DNA from 2 places in the Streptomyces sp. NPDC001858 genome. Region 2 is predicted to be linked to the other one. Evidence: predicted binding sites of a transcription regulator. Region 2 holds the regulator's gene; the other holds the start of a gene.
What was found. The regulator HspR, encoded in region 2, represses chaperone genes until heat shock. The targets are predictions, from matches to a motif close to TTGAGNNNNNNNNNCTCAA.
Positions count from the first base shown of each region.

Region 1: a site for HspR is predicted at 3,788-3,806, ahead of lon (endopeptidase La). Genes of this name have one in related genera too.

Region 1 is NZ_JBSFEV010000005.1:374,247-380,905, reverse strand. Features, by position in the region: gene ACWCPF_RS10360 (protein phosphatase 2C domain-containing protein) at 1-206, shown strand, start outside; gene ACWCPF_RS10355 (MarR family winged helix-turn-helix transcriptional regulator) at 229-708, opposite strand; gene lon (endopeptidase La) at 1,351-3,765, opposite strand; gene ACWCPF_RS10345 (DUF5954 family protein) at 4,227-5,243, shown strand; gene ACWCPF_RS10340 (rhomboid-like protein) at 5,240-5,998, opposite strand; gene ACWCPF_RS10335 (spermidine synthase) at 6,216-6,659, shown strand, end outside.
Region 2 is NZ_JBSFEV010000009.1:27,703-34,361, reverse strand. Features, by position in the region: gene ACWCPF_RS15245 (WhiB family transcriptional regulator) at 1-836, shown strand, start outside; gene ACWCPF_RS15240 (hypothetical protein) at 860-1,129, shown strand; gene ACWCPF_RS15235 (hypothetical protein) at 1,168-1,623, opposite strand; gene ACWCPF_RS15230 (hypothetical protein) at 1,792-4,476, shown strand; gene ACWCPF_RS15225 (heat shock protein transcriptional repressor HspR) at 4,559-5,011, opposite strand; gene dnaJ (molecular chaperone DnaJ) at 5,017-6,198, opposite strand; gene grpE (nucleotide exchange factor GrpE) at 6,241-6,659, opposite strand, start outside.

The sequences.
Region 1 (6,659 bases), on a different contig from region 2:
CCCTGTCGGACGGGGCCGCCCGCTGGACGGAGCTCTTCCGGCAGGGCGACTGGGCGGACCTGCTCGCCGTGGTCCGCGCGGAGGGGGCCCGCTCGCTGGTGGAGCGGGTCCGGGCGCTGGAACGGGCCGACGACGCCGCCGGGCGGGCCTTCCTGGGCCGGGCGAAGACCCACGACGACGCGACGGTGGTGTGCGTGCAGCCGTAGCCCGCGCCCCGGCCCACGCCGGTTACTTCTCCATGCCCCGGTTCAGCTGGTGGAGCAGGCGGGCCAGTTCGGAGACCTCGGTGCGGTCCCAGTCGGAGAAATGGGTGACGTACCGCTCCCGGCGGGCCTCGCGGACGCGGCGCACCCGGGTGCGGCCTTCCTCGGTGAGGTCGACCAGCCAGGCCCGGCCGTCCGCCGGGTCCGGTTCGCGGGCGACCAGGCCGAGTTGTTCCAGGGCGCGCAGCTGGCGGGACATGGTGGCCTTGCCGACGCCGATGTAGGCGGCGAGCTCCGTGGCGCGCTGGCGGCCGCACTCCTCCAGCCGGACGAGCAGCCCGTAGGCGGCGGACTCCAGGTCCGGATGGACCTCGCGGGCCATCTCGCCCTGGTTGGCGCGGGCGCGGCGCAGCAGCACCGTGAGCTCCCGCTCCAGGGAGAGGAACTCCCGGTCGCCCTGCTCCACCCCACGCGACGACGTCCCGCCGTCTGTGTCCTCGTGCACGTCAGCACCCCTGATCTCGCCGCCTCGCCGCCATCGGCGCAGCCCCTAAGTATTCCGCAGGCACAGACCATTGACACCGCCCAGAACGCGCGACGGGTACGGCGGGGGACACGGCGCGCCCCGGAGGCGCGGCGTCCCCCCGCGGGGGCCCTCGCCGCCAGGCCGGCCCGGCGCCGCACGACGGGGCAGGCGGTGGCGCCGACCGTCGCTGCGCCGACCGCGCGCCGGCGGCGGCGGGCGCGAGCCCCGCGCTCCCCAAGGCGCGCGGCGGGGGCGGCCCGGGTACGGCAGGGCCCGGGACTCCCTCAGGGAAACCCGGGCCTCGCCCTCCCGCGTCGTCCGTCACGCCGCCGCGGGGACCTGCGGCCTCGCGGCGTTCGCGGCGGGCGCGAGCGCCGCGCTCCCCAGGGCGCGCGGCGGGGGGCGGCCCGGGTACGGCGGGGCCCGGGCTCCCTCAGGGAAACCCGGGTCCTGCCCTCAGGGGCCGTCCGTCACGCCGCCTGCGGGAACCTACGGCCGTGCGCCGTGGGGCGGCGGGCGCGGGCGACGCGCTCCCCAAGGTGCACGGCGGGGGCGGCCTGGGTGCGGCGGGGCCCGGGGGTCCCACAGGGAGGCCCGGGCCCCGCCCTCCCGCGGCGTCCGTCACGCCGCCGCGGGGACCTGTGGCCTCGCGGCGTTCGCGGCGGGGGCGAGCGCCAGCTCCAGGACCTGGCGGACGTCGGTGACGGCGTGGACGTCGAGCTTGTCCAGCACCTCCGCCGGGACGTCGTCCAGGTCGGCCTCGTTGCGCTTGGGGATGATCACCGTGGTGACGCCGGCCCGGTGCGCGGCGAGCAGCTTCTGCTTCACGCCGCCGATGGGCAGCACCCGGCCGGTCAGCGAGACTTCGCCGGTCATGGCCACGTCGGTGCGGACGAGCCGGCCGGACAGCAAGGACGCGAGGGCCGTCGTCATGGTGACGCCGGCGCTCGGGCCGTCCTTGGGGACCGCGCCCGCCGGGAAGTGGATGTGCACGCCCCGGTCCTTGAGGTCGCCCACCGGCAGTTCCAGTTCGGCGCCGTGGCTGCGCAGGAAGCTCAGCGCGATCTGCGCCGACTCCTTCATCACGTCGCCGAGCTGACCGGTCAGGGTCAGGCCCGACGCGCCGGTCTCCGGGTCGGCCAGCGACGCCTCGACGAAGAGGACGTCACCGCCCGCGCCGGTGACCGCGAGGCCGGTGGCGACTCCGGGCACGGCGGTGCGGCGCTCGGCCGGGTCCTGGGCCGACTCGGGCACGTGGTGCGGCCGGCCGATCAGTGCGCGCAGGTCCTCGTCCCGGACGGTGAACGGCAGCTTCCGCTCGCCGAGTTCGTGCTGGGCCGCGATCTTGCGCAGCAGCCGGGCGATGGACCGCTCCAGGGTGCGCACGCCCGCCTCGCGGGTGTACTCGCCGGCGAGCTTGCGCAGCGCGCTCTCGTCGAGCGCGACCTCGTCCTGGTCCAGGCCCGCCCGCTCCAGCTGGCGCGGGAGCAGGTGGTCGCGGGCGATGACGACCTTCTCGTCCTCGGTGTAGCCGTCGAGGCGGACCAGCTCCATGCGGTCGAGCAGGGCCTCCGGGATGGCTTCGAGCACGTTGGCGGTGGCCAGGAAGACCACGTCCGACAGGTCGAGTTCGACCTCCAGGTAGTGGTCGCGGAAGGTGTGGTTCTGCGCCGGGTCGAGGACCTCCAGCAGGGCGGCGGCCGGGTCGCCCCGGAAGTCGGAGCCGACCTTGTCGATCTCGTCGAGCAGCACCACCGGGTTCAGCGACCCGGCCTCCTTGATGGCCCGCACGATCCGGCCGGGCAGCGCGCCGACGTAGGTGCGGCGGTGGCCGCGGATCTCGGCCTCGTCCCGGACGCCGCCGAGGGCGACGCGCACGAACTTGCGGCCCATGGCGTGGGCGACGGACTCGCCGAGGCTGGTCTTGCCGACGCCGGGCGGGCCGACGAGCGCGAGCACCGCGCCGCCGCGCCGGCCGCCCACGACGCCGAGGCCGCGTTCGCCGCGTCGCTTGCGCACGGCCAGGTACTCGGTGATGCGCTCCTTGACGTCGTCCAGACCGGCGTGCTCGGCGTCGAGGACCGCGCGGGCGCCCTGGATGTCGTAGCGGTCCTCGGTCCGTTCGTTCCACGGCAGTTCGAGGACGGTGTCCAGCCAGGTGCGGATCCAGGAGCCCTCGGGCGACTGGTCGCTGGACCGCTCCAGCTTGTCGACCTCCTTGAGGGCGGCCTCGCGGACCTTCTCGGGCAGGTCGGCGGCCTCGACGCGGGCGCGGTAGTCGTCCGACTCCTCGCCCTCCTGCTCGCCGTTGAGCTCGCGCAGCTCCTTGCGGACGGCGTCGAGCTGGCGGCGCAGCAGGAATTCGCGCTGCTGCTTGTCGACGCCCTCCTGGACGTCCTTGGCGATGGTCTCGGCGACGTCCTGCTCGGCGAGGTGTTCGCGCAGCTGCTGGGTGGCGAGCTTCAGCCGGGCCACCGGGTCGGCGGTCTCCAGCAGCTCGATCTTCTGTTCGGTGGTCAGGAACGGCGAGTAGCCGGAGTTGTCGGCGAGCGCGGAGACGTCGTCGATGGCCTGGACGCGGTCGACGACCTGCCAGGCGGCGCGCTTGCGCAGCCACGCGGTGGCCAGCGCCTTGTATTCCTTGACGAGTTCGGCGACCTGGCCGGGCAGCGGCTCGGGCAGGCTGTCGTCGACCCTCGTCCCCTCGACCCACAGCGCGCCGCCGGGGCCGGTGGTGCCGGCGCCGATCTGCACCCGGCCGCGGCCGCGGATCAGCGCGCCCGGGTCGCCGTCGGCGAGGCGGCCGACCTGTTCGACGGTGCCGAGCACACCCGTGCTCGCGTACGTCCCGTCGATGCGCGGCACCAGCAGCACGCGGGGCTTCCCGCCCGCGGTACGGGCGGCGGCCTGGGCGGCCTCGACAGCGGCGCGCACGTCGGTGTCGTTGAGGTCCAGTGGAACCACCATGCCGGGGAGCACGACCTCGTCATCGAGAGGCAGTACGGGCAGGGTGAGCTGTACGGACGTCGAAGCCATGATCTCCCCTTAGGCAGTCAAGTTGAGCTATGCCGACTCAATGCACATGAGCCCGCGAATGTTCCCCGCGGGGCGGCCCGTTCGCTGTGGGCGATCACGAAGGGTCCGCAGCAGCGTCGGTCGGCGTGTCCGCGCCGCGTCCGTCGCCGCGTCCGTCGCCGCGTCCGCCGCCGCGTCCTGCGCGCGCTCCGGCGCACTGCGGGTCGCACAGGGCGCGAGCACCGGCGTAGCGGGGGCCACGCCGGAGGGGCCGACGGCGTACGAGTCGTCGGGCCGGTCCGTCGAGGCGCCGCTGACCAGCGCGAAGCCCGGCGGAAGCGCACGCGGGTGACGTCCGGCGGCCGGGAGGGCGCACCCTCCGGTGCCGCACGACGGGGCACGCCCCTCGCGCCCCCTCCCCGTACCCCGCTCACTTCCGGCATTCGCCCCGAAGCGTCCCCTCCCCCGACCACAATGCGCATATGACCGATGACTGGAAGCGACGTCTCGACGCCCTCCACGCCGAGTTGGTCCGCCGCGACGACCCCGTCGCCTGGGTGACGGAGGCGGACGCCGTCGAGGCCTCCCGGCGCTATCCGCACATCGCGCTGCGCGGGCCCGTCTTCGGCATCGCCGCGCGCGACCCGGCCGCCCATCCACGCTGGCGGCTGCTGAAACCGATGGTGGACGGCATGCCCCAGCAGGCCCGGGACGGGCTCAACTCGCACCTGTGGTTCAAGGCGAAGGACGGCGCCGGCGACCCGGCCGCCCGGCGGGAACTGCTGGCGGCCGTGGCCGTCCTGGAGCGGGCGCCGGCCGACGAGGTGGAGGCGCTGGGCGTGCGCTACCGGGTGGTGCGCGGCGACGAGTTCGCCCGCACCGGCGACGACGGCCTGGAGCCGCCACGGCCCACCGACCCGGAGACCACGGCCCCGTCCTGGGAGGACCAGAGCGCCGCCCCGTCACCCGACGTGGGCTTCGTCCTCCACCCCGGCCGGGACGAGGGCCCGATGGCGGGCGCCCTGCGGCTGGGCCTGCGCGACTTCACGTACACGGGGGCCCGGTTCCCGGCCGACGTGCGGGCGGACTCCGCGCGGGCGACCAGGACGCACCCGGACGTGGTCCGGCTGCCCGTCGGCTTCTCGGTGGCCGAACGCGACGACTCGGGCTGGACCCCGTGCGGGGCGCTCGCGGCGACCCCGCACGAGGCGCGCCGCACGCTGTACGAGGGGATGTCCCGCGTGTGGGCGATGCTGTACCGCTTCGACGAGCGGAAGAAGGCGCTGTACGCGCGGGCCGCGGAGGCGTTCAGGAACGCGGGCCGGGCCGACGAGGCCCGCGTGGAGGACCGGCTGTTCCGGATCTGCCGCGTCGAGCGGATGGTCCGCCTCGGCCCGGACGGCCCCGAGCCGCCCCGCCCGTCGGACGTCGACGAGTACGGCCCGATGAAGCTCCACCCGACCCTGCACGAGGACGGCACGGTCCAGTTCGAGGACTAGTCCGAAGGCTGGGCGGCCGGCCCGGGGCTCGGTGCGGTTTCGGCCCAGCGGCGGGTCCGCGGCCAGGTGGCGATGCCTATCGTCAGGGCGATCAGGTGGCCCCAGTTCGTCAGCGGGTCGGTGAAAGCGATCAGGTCCTGGAGCAGCATCCCGCCGAAGGCGGCGAGCAGGAGCCGGCGCGGCCAGGGTGCGAGCAGCCCGGCCAGGGCGCCTACGCACGCGGCGACGCCGAAGCTGATGCCGTAGTCGAGGCGGTGCAGCGAACTGTCGGGCAGTCGGCCGACGAGCACGGCCAGCCCGACCGGGACCTCGGTCGCGAGGGTGGCCAGGACGTGCCCGAGCAGGAAGACGAGCGCCGTGCGGGCCCCGCCGATGCGCCGTTCCAGCAGGGTGAGGACGACCAGGAAGCTGAGCGTGAAGAGCGAGGCGAAGCCGCCCGCCACCCACAGTGCGCTGCCCGCCAGCACGAGCACCGGTGTCTGCGACAGGTGCGCCACGTCGGTGCTGAAGCCCTGGTGCAGGGCGTGCACGAGGGTGGGGTCGAGTTGCGCGGTGACGTACGAGGTGAGGGCGAGGACGGCCGTGTAGGCCAGGGTGAAGGGCACCGGGAGCCGGAAGCGGGGCGGGGAGTCCGTCGCGGCGGGCCGCACCGGGGGCGGCTCGGCGGGGTGCGGACCGCGCTGGCCCGGGATGCCGTCGAGGAGTGCGGAGGCTTCGGGCACGGGCGGGCCCGTGGGTGCTGCCGTGCGTTCCACCGTCGGGCGCTCCTTCCGTTTCGCTCCACCTTTCGGGCCGCGGCCGACCGCTGTCTGTGACGGGCGCCACGTCGAAGCCGATTCACAGGAAGCTCCGAGGCTTCTCCCGGGCGATTCCCGGCCGCACGGAGCCTGTTCCGAACAGGGGTGCGTCAACCGCATTCGCCGCCCACGGAATTCCCTCAACAAACCGTCAGGGAGCTGCCAGGATGGACCGATGCCCCTCCCGTACGACATCCCCGACGCGCCCCAGGTACTCGACCGTCGCGAGGGCCCCTACGGCGAGGTCGTCCTGCGCCGGCACGGGAAGCTGCTCCAGATCATCGCGAACGGCTGCTTCCTGATGGACACCTCGGACGGCCGCTCGGAGCGGCTGCTGGTCGACGCGGCCCGGGATGCGCTGGACGACCGCCCGGCCCCCGACCTGCTGATCGGCGGGCTCGGCGTCGGCTTCTCGCTGGCGCACGCCGGCGCCGACCCCCGTTGGGGCGGGATCACGGTCGTGGAGCGCGAGCGCGCCGTCATCGACTGGCACCTCGACGGCCCGCTGGCCGCGCTCTCCGGAGCGGGGCTCACCGACCCCCGGACGAAGATCGTCGAAACGGATCTCCTCGACTACGTCAATGAGACATGCGACACGTTCGACGCGGTATGCCTGGAC
Region 2 (6,659 bases):
GGATCGCCTTCTCGTACGAGGATCCCGCCCAGGCCGTACGACAGGCCCTGCTGGTCCCGCTGATCCGCTCCGCCCTGCCCACGCTCGACAGCCTGGAGCAGCTGGTCACGATGCTGGCGAGCGTGCCCGGCGGCGACATCGCGCCGGAGCTGCCGGAGCATCTGCGCGCCGTGCGCAAGGCTGTGGAGGCGGTGGCCCCGGAAGGCTGCTGCGACGACCCGGCCGAGGCCGCCGCCGACACCGGCGCCCCGCTCCACGCCCCCCTCCGCGCCCTGACCGGCTCGGTCTCCGTCGAGCTCGCCACCACCGACCCGGTGGCCGCGCTGCGCCGCGACTTCCTGGAACCGCTGCTGCGCGAACTGACGTCCGCCCTCGCCAACATCGAGAAGGTGGCGACGATGCTCGCCGCGACCTCGGCCGACGACGAGGTCCGCCTGGAGCCGATCCGCACCGCGCTGCAGGGCGTCCGCGCCTGCCTCCCCCACCCGGCCCCGGCCGGCAAGACGTCGCCCACGGCCGCCGGCCGGCCCACCCACCCGGGCGCCCCCGACACCCCGAGCATCCGCGCCGCCGTCGAAACGGCCGTGGCCACCTTCCCGGGCCCCTTCTCCTCCCGCGACGTCCTGCGCGCGCTGCCGCCCGGCGTCTACGGCGACCCCTCGAAGACGATCAGCAACGTCCTGTCCGCCCTGGTCAAGTCGGGCCGCCTACAACGCCTCGCCCGTGGCACGTACGCTCGCACCATGGACGTCCCCGACGTCCCCGACGTCCCCGACGCCGCTGCCGTCCCCGGCCTGCCCGGCCGACCCGAGCAGGACGCGGCGAAGAGCGCCTGAGCCGGAAGGAACCCACCGCCCCGATGACCGAACCGACGCCCACACCCCCGCCCCCGCCCCCGGCCATGGCGGACGCCCAGGTGCACGTCTTCTCCCCCAACGCCGGTCTGATCGACGGCGTCCCGGTCACGGCTCCGCCCTACGGCGACATCCAGGACGTCGTCCTGTCGATCCTCCAACAGCGCGCCCAGCAACTCGGCGCGCCCACCCCGGCCACCATCACCGACAACCGCTACGGCGGCGCGATCCGCCTCCTCATCCACCCGGACGGCACGACGGAACAACTCGGCTGAACAGCTTCAGCGCCCACGACGGCGCCGCAGCGGAACCCTCAGTCGGTGGGGCCGGGGCCGGCGGGCGGGGCGCCGGCCCGGTCGATGTCGGCCAGCACGGCCCGTGAGTTCCTGATGCTCAGTTCGAGCACTTCCCGACGGAAGTTGCCCGGCTCCCGCTGATAGCGGCCCTTGCCCACCTCGGAGGTGAAAGCACTGGCGGGAACCGCGTCCTGCCCCGGCGGAATGAACTTGATGACCTCTTCATAAGCGGCGAGCGCATAGGCCACAGCATCGCGATGCTTGTAGTGCTCGGACTCCGGCGCGTTGAGCAGCTGAACCCCCGTCGATTCCGCGATCCGGAAGGCGACGTCGAGGAACTCCCCCGGGTCGATGATCTGCGACGGCTCGGGCCCGCCGAAAGCGGGCGGAGGCGGCGGAACCTCCTCCGCCATCCGGAAGACGAAACGACGAGTCGTGCCGCACTGCCGGCACGGCCCCTCGTACACCGCCACGAGATCATCCCCGTGCTGCTCCAGCCGATGCTGCCGCTCGAAGTCGCCGGAACCGCACTCACAGGGATGCAGATCCATGTAGAGGTGGGCTTCGAAGGCTGAGCGCGCAGTCAACATGACATGATCCTACGGCCGTTGACGAAGATGCAGACGGAAGGTACGGGGGACGTGCTGCTACCGGAATCCGAAGAGGCGACCGACGCGGAGCTGCGTGCCCGACAGGCGACGCTGGTCGCGGCGGCGGAACGCGATCTGGAAGCCGTGGCGTCCATCGTCCTGGGGGAACGTTTCGGCGCATTCCGCAAAGTGGCGGCTGCAGACAATGAACGTGAGCACTTCCTGCTGGAGGACTCCCAGGGCGGCTCGGCCAAGATCTGCGTGGACGCCATTCCGATGGAGACGGGCACCGTCGCCTACACGGTGACGAACACGACGTCGGGCTACTACCTCCTGCAGCTGTCCGACCGGCTGCCGAGCGGGCAGCTGTCCCGCGTCCTCGCCCACGAGGTGGGGGAACTCGTCGCCGTGCGCGACCGTTCCGGTCAGGGGCTTGCGCCGGTACGCGAGAACCTCCTGAACCAGGGAACCGAAATCGGTGACCGGCCCGAGCTGTCGAGCCAGGATCACGGGCGGGTCGGCCAGTTGAACTGGCTCGCGGATCGCAGCACCGTGGCCGGCCTGTCGGAGCAGGAACGGCTGCAGGCGCGGGCCGAGTTCTCGGCACTGCTCGACGGCACAGGCCTGCGGCCGGTGGCCGCCGTCGCCGACGAGGAGGCGTTCCGGGCGCAGAACGCCGCCGCCAGGAAGCGGTTCTTCGCCTCGACCCCGCACCTCTCGCCCGATGCCCGCCTCCTGGTCGACACCCTCGCCCACCCCGTGGAACACCTCTCCCCCGCCGACGCCACCGCCCTCCAGGCGTCCCGGGACGCCGCCCTGCGCGCCGACCGTCAGGTCGAGGCGTTCATCGGGCGTCGGGACATCACCATGCCGCTCCCCGGTTACGACCAGAACGGCCTCCCCCTCCCCCGCGACGAGTTGGAACCCTCCGCCGTGGCGTGGGCGGGCTACCGCGCCCAGGTCAGCGAGCGCACCGTGCAGACGCTGGAGGGGCAGCTCGCCGTCGGGGAGTTCCCGCTGCGGCAGGTGGTGATCGGCGGCGGAGCGAGCCTCACCGGACGCAGTCCGGACGCCCTCCTGATCGACGGCGCCGGCCGCTGGCACCTGGACCCCGGCGCCGGCATCGTCCAGTCCGCGGACCAGGACCGGGATCTCGCCCGTTGGATGGGCGTCGACCCGTACTCGGCGGTCCAGGATCCCCGGAACCGCATCTCCATCCACGCCGTCCGCGTCTGGGAGGACCAACTCGCCACCCAGGGCGACCTGGTGAACGGCCATGCCCGGCTGCGGCTCGGCCGGGACGGCGAACTCCTCGCCGAGGTGCGGCCCTTGGGCGCCGACGGCAAGGAGAGCGCGGACCCCCTCTGGGTCGCCTGCGACGGAACCCCCAGCATCGCCACCGGCCTGACCCCGGAGATCCTGCCCGGAATGCCGCGCGAAGCCCCCGCCGTGGAGAGCCGGAGCGAGGCCGTCCGTCTGATCGGCGACCGCCTGCGAGAACTGGCGGGGCACGAGGACCAGGTGCTTCCCGAAGCGGGCGACATCCGTGCCTGGCTGACCCAGGCCGAGCGGGGGAACGCGGACGCCCGCACCGTCCTCGACGCCCTGAACTCCCACCCGTCGCTGCGCGAGTCCCTCATCTCCGGCCTGGGCGACGCCGACGCCGCCCGCATGGGCAACTGCTTCACCGCCCTCGAAGCGACGCAGCAGTGGGAGTCGGCCCGCGAGGCCGCGCCGGGCCGGGCGCTGCTGGGCGACGAGGTCGCCGAGAGCCGCTTCGACCCCCACGCCGCAAAGAAATGGATCGTCGTGGGCACCGGCGGAACCGCCGTCGCCAACGCGGAGATCATCCTCATGCAGAATCCCGACGCCCACGTCACGATCATCGGCTCGGGGACGCCGCCGGCGCTGCAGCACCAGGTCCAGTTCCCGGCGATGGAGGAGAAGTACGGCCACGGACCGGACGGCGAGAAGCGGCTGAGCTTCGTCAGGGCACGGGTGGGCGCCATCGAGACCTACTGGGACGAGCAGGAGAACCGGACCGCCTTCCAGGTCTCCTACGCCGACCCGGACACCGAGGAGGAGAAGGCGGTCCGAGGCGACGGCTACGTCACCAGCCTCGGCCGCACCAACCCGCTCCCGCCCGCCCTCCAGACCCTCGCGAACGAGGTCCGCGACCGCGGCGGCGAGATCTCCGGCGACCTGCAGTTCGACCGGGACGACCAGTACATCGGCTACGGCCTCACCTTCGCCGTCGACGGCCATGAACACCGCGTCGACGTGGACGGCGCCGCCTCCTGGCAGTTGCCGCGCGAGATATTCGCCCCCGAGACGGAGATCCAGGCCGAGCTGAACCGGATGGGGATCCGCGGACTGCCGTCCGAGACGGGGAACGCCGCCCCCGGCTTCTCCCCGATCGCCCGCCAGAGCGCCCTGCGCGCACGCGCCGTCGCGGCGGCGGCAGCGGGCGACGAGAACGCCGTCCGGCGCACGAACGAGATCCCGCAACGCTGGCGCGGCCCGGAGCAAGGCCAGGACGAAGTGCAAGAGCACGGGCAGGAGACCGGTCCGGCCCCGGAGCCGGCCCCCACCCCCCACATCCCCGGCGCGCACCTGTGGCAGGCGGGCCGCCTCCCGGGCGTCACGGCCCGTCCGCCCACCGCTCCCGGCCGGCGGCCGCAGCAACAACCCCCCGGCTACGAACCGCCGAAGCCGGACCTGGGCCTGGGCGGCTGACCCGCAGCAGCGACGCGCATGCGAAAGGGGCGGCACCAGGCCGCCCCTCCCTCATGTACACGCGTGTGCCTCAGTCGGACGACTAGTCGGACGACTGCTGCCGCTTCGGCCGCCAGACCACCAGCGCGCTCGTCTGCTGGACCTCCTGGTACGGCACCAGGTCCCGCCGGTACGAGGCATGCACCGCCGCTTCCCGCTGCTGCATGGCCGCAGCCGCGCCGTCCAGCGCCGATTCCATTTCCGCGACGCGGGACTGGAGCGCGGCGACCTGGTTCTCCAGCTCGATGATCCGCTTGATGCCGGCGAGGTTGATGCCCTCGTCCTGGGACAGCGCCTGCACCGTGCGGAGCAGTTCGATGTCCCGGGCCGAGTAGCGTCGGCCCCGGCCGGCGGTGCGGTCGGGGGAGACCAGGCCCAGGCGGTCGTACTGACGCAGCGTCTGCGGGTGCAGGCCGGAGAGCTGGGCCGCCACCGAGATGACGTAGACCGGGGTCTCCTCGGTCAGTTCATACGGGTTACGCCGACGGCCGTCCATCACTCTCAGGCTCCCTTCGCGGCCTCGAACAGCTCCGCCCGCGGGTTCTCCCCCACGGTCGCCTCGCGATACGCCTCCAGCGCGTCACGAGCCTTCCCCGACAGGTCCTTGGGCACACTCACCTCGACGGTGACCAGAAGGTCGCCGCGAGTGCCGTCCTTGCGGACCGCGCCCTTGCCCCGCGCCCGCATGGTGCGGCCGTTGGGCGTGCCGGGGGGCAGCTTCAGGGTCAGCGACGGTCCCCCGAGCGTCGGCACCCTGATCTCGCCGCCGAGTGCCGCCTCGGTGAACGTCACCGGCACGGTCACCGTCAGGTTGTCCTCCTTGCGGCCGAAGACGGGGTGCGCGCCGACATGGACGACGACGTACAGGTCGCCCGACGGGCCGCCCCGTTCACCCGGACCGCCCTTGCCGCGCAGCCGGATGCGCTGCCCGTCCGTCACACCCGCGGGGATGCGGACCTGCATGGTCCGGGACGACTTCGCGCGACCGCTGCCCTTGCAGTCCAGGCACGGATGCTCGGCGATGAGGCCGCGGCCCTTGCAGTCGGGGCAGGGGTCGGTGAGGGAGAACCCTCCGCCGGAGCCCCGTGCCACCTGGCCGGTGCCGACGCAGGTCGGGCACACGCGCGGTGTGCCGTTCTTGTCGCCGGTGCCCGAACACGCCTTGCAGGGGGCCTGCGAGGACATCCGCAGCGGAACCGTCGCCCCCTCGATCGCCTCGGTGAAGGTGAGGGTGACCTCGGTGTCGATGTCCTGCCCGCGCCGGGGCTGGGTACGGGTCGTACCGCCCGCCCCGCCCCGGTTGAACAGTCCACCGAAGACGTCCCCGATGCCGCCGCCGAAGCCGCCCGGAGCACCGCCGCCGCCCTGGGCGCCGCCTCCGAAGAGGTCGCCCAGGTCGAAGTTGAACGAGCCGCCCGCGCCCGGGCCCGGGCGGAAGCCGCCGTTGCCGAAGAGCGCGCGCGCTTCGTCGTACTCCTTGCGCTTCTTGGGGTCGCCAAGGACGTCGTTCGCCTCGGAGATCTCCTTGAAGCGCTCCTCCGCCTTGGCGTTGCCCTTGTTGGCGTCCGGATGGAACTCGCGGGCGAGCTTCCGGTACGCCTTCTTGATCTCGGCCTCGGTGGCGTCCTTGGGAACGCCGAGGACCTTGTAGAAGTCCTTCTCGATGAAGTCCTTGGTGCTCATCCTCGACGTGCCCCCTTTCCGGTGTTCCGCTGGCTGTCTACGTCAGCCCTCCTCAGGGCCGTTGTCCTTGTCGTCGCCTGCCTCGGTGCCGTCCTCGGCCTTCACGGGCTGCGCGCCGGGCTGCGGTTCGGCGACGGCCACCCGCGCGGGGCGGATGGTGCGCTCGCCGAAGCGATACCCCGGCTGCAGAATCGCCACGCACGTCGTCTCGGTGACGTCGGGCGCGTACGAATGCATGAGGGCTTCGTGGATCGTCGGGTCGAAGGGCTCGCCCTCCTTGCCGAACTGCTGCAGGCCCATCTTCGCCGCGACGGTCTCCAGCGACTCGGCCACCGACTTGAAGCCGCCGAGGAGTTCGCCGTGTTCCCGCGCGCGGCCGATGTCGTCGAGCACGGGCAGGAGCTCGGTCAGGAGGTTCGCGATGGCGATCTCCTTGACCGCGATCCGGTCGCGCTCGACCC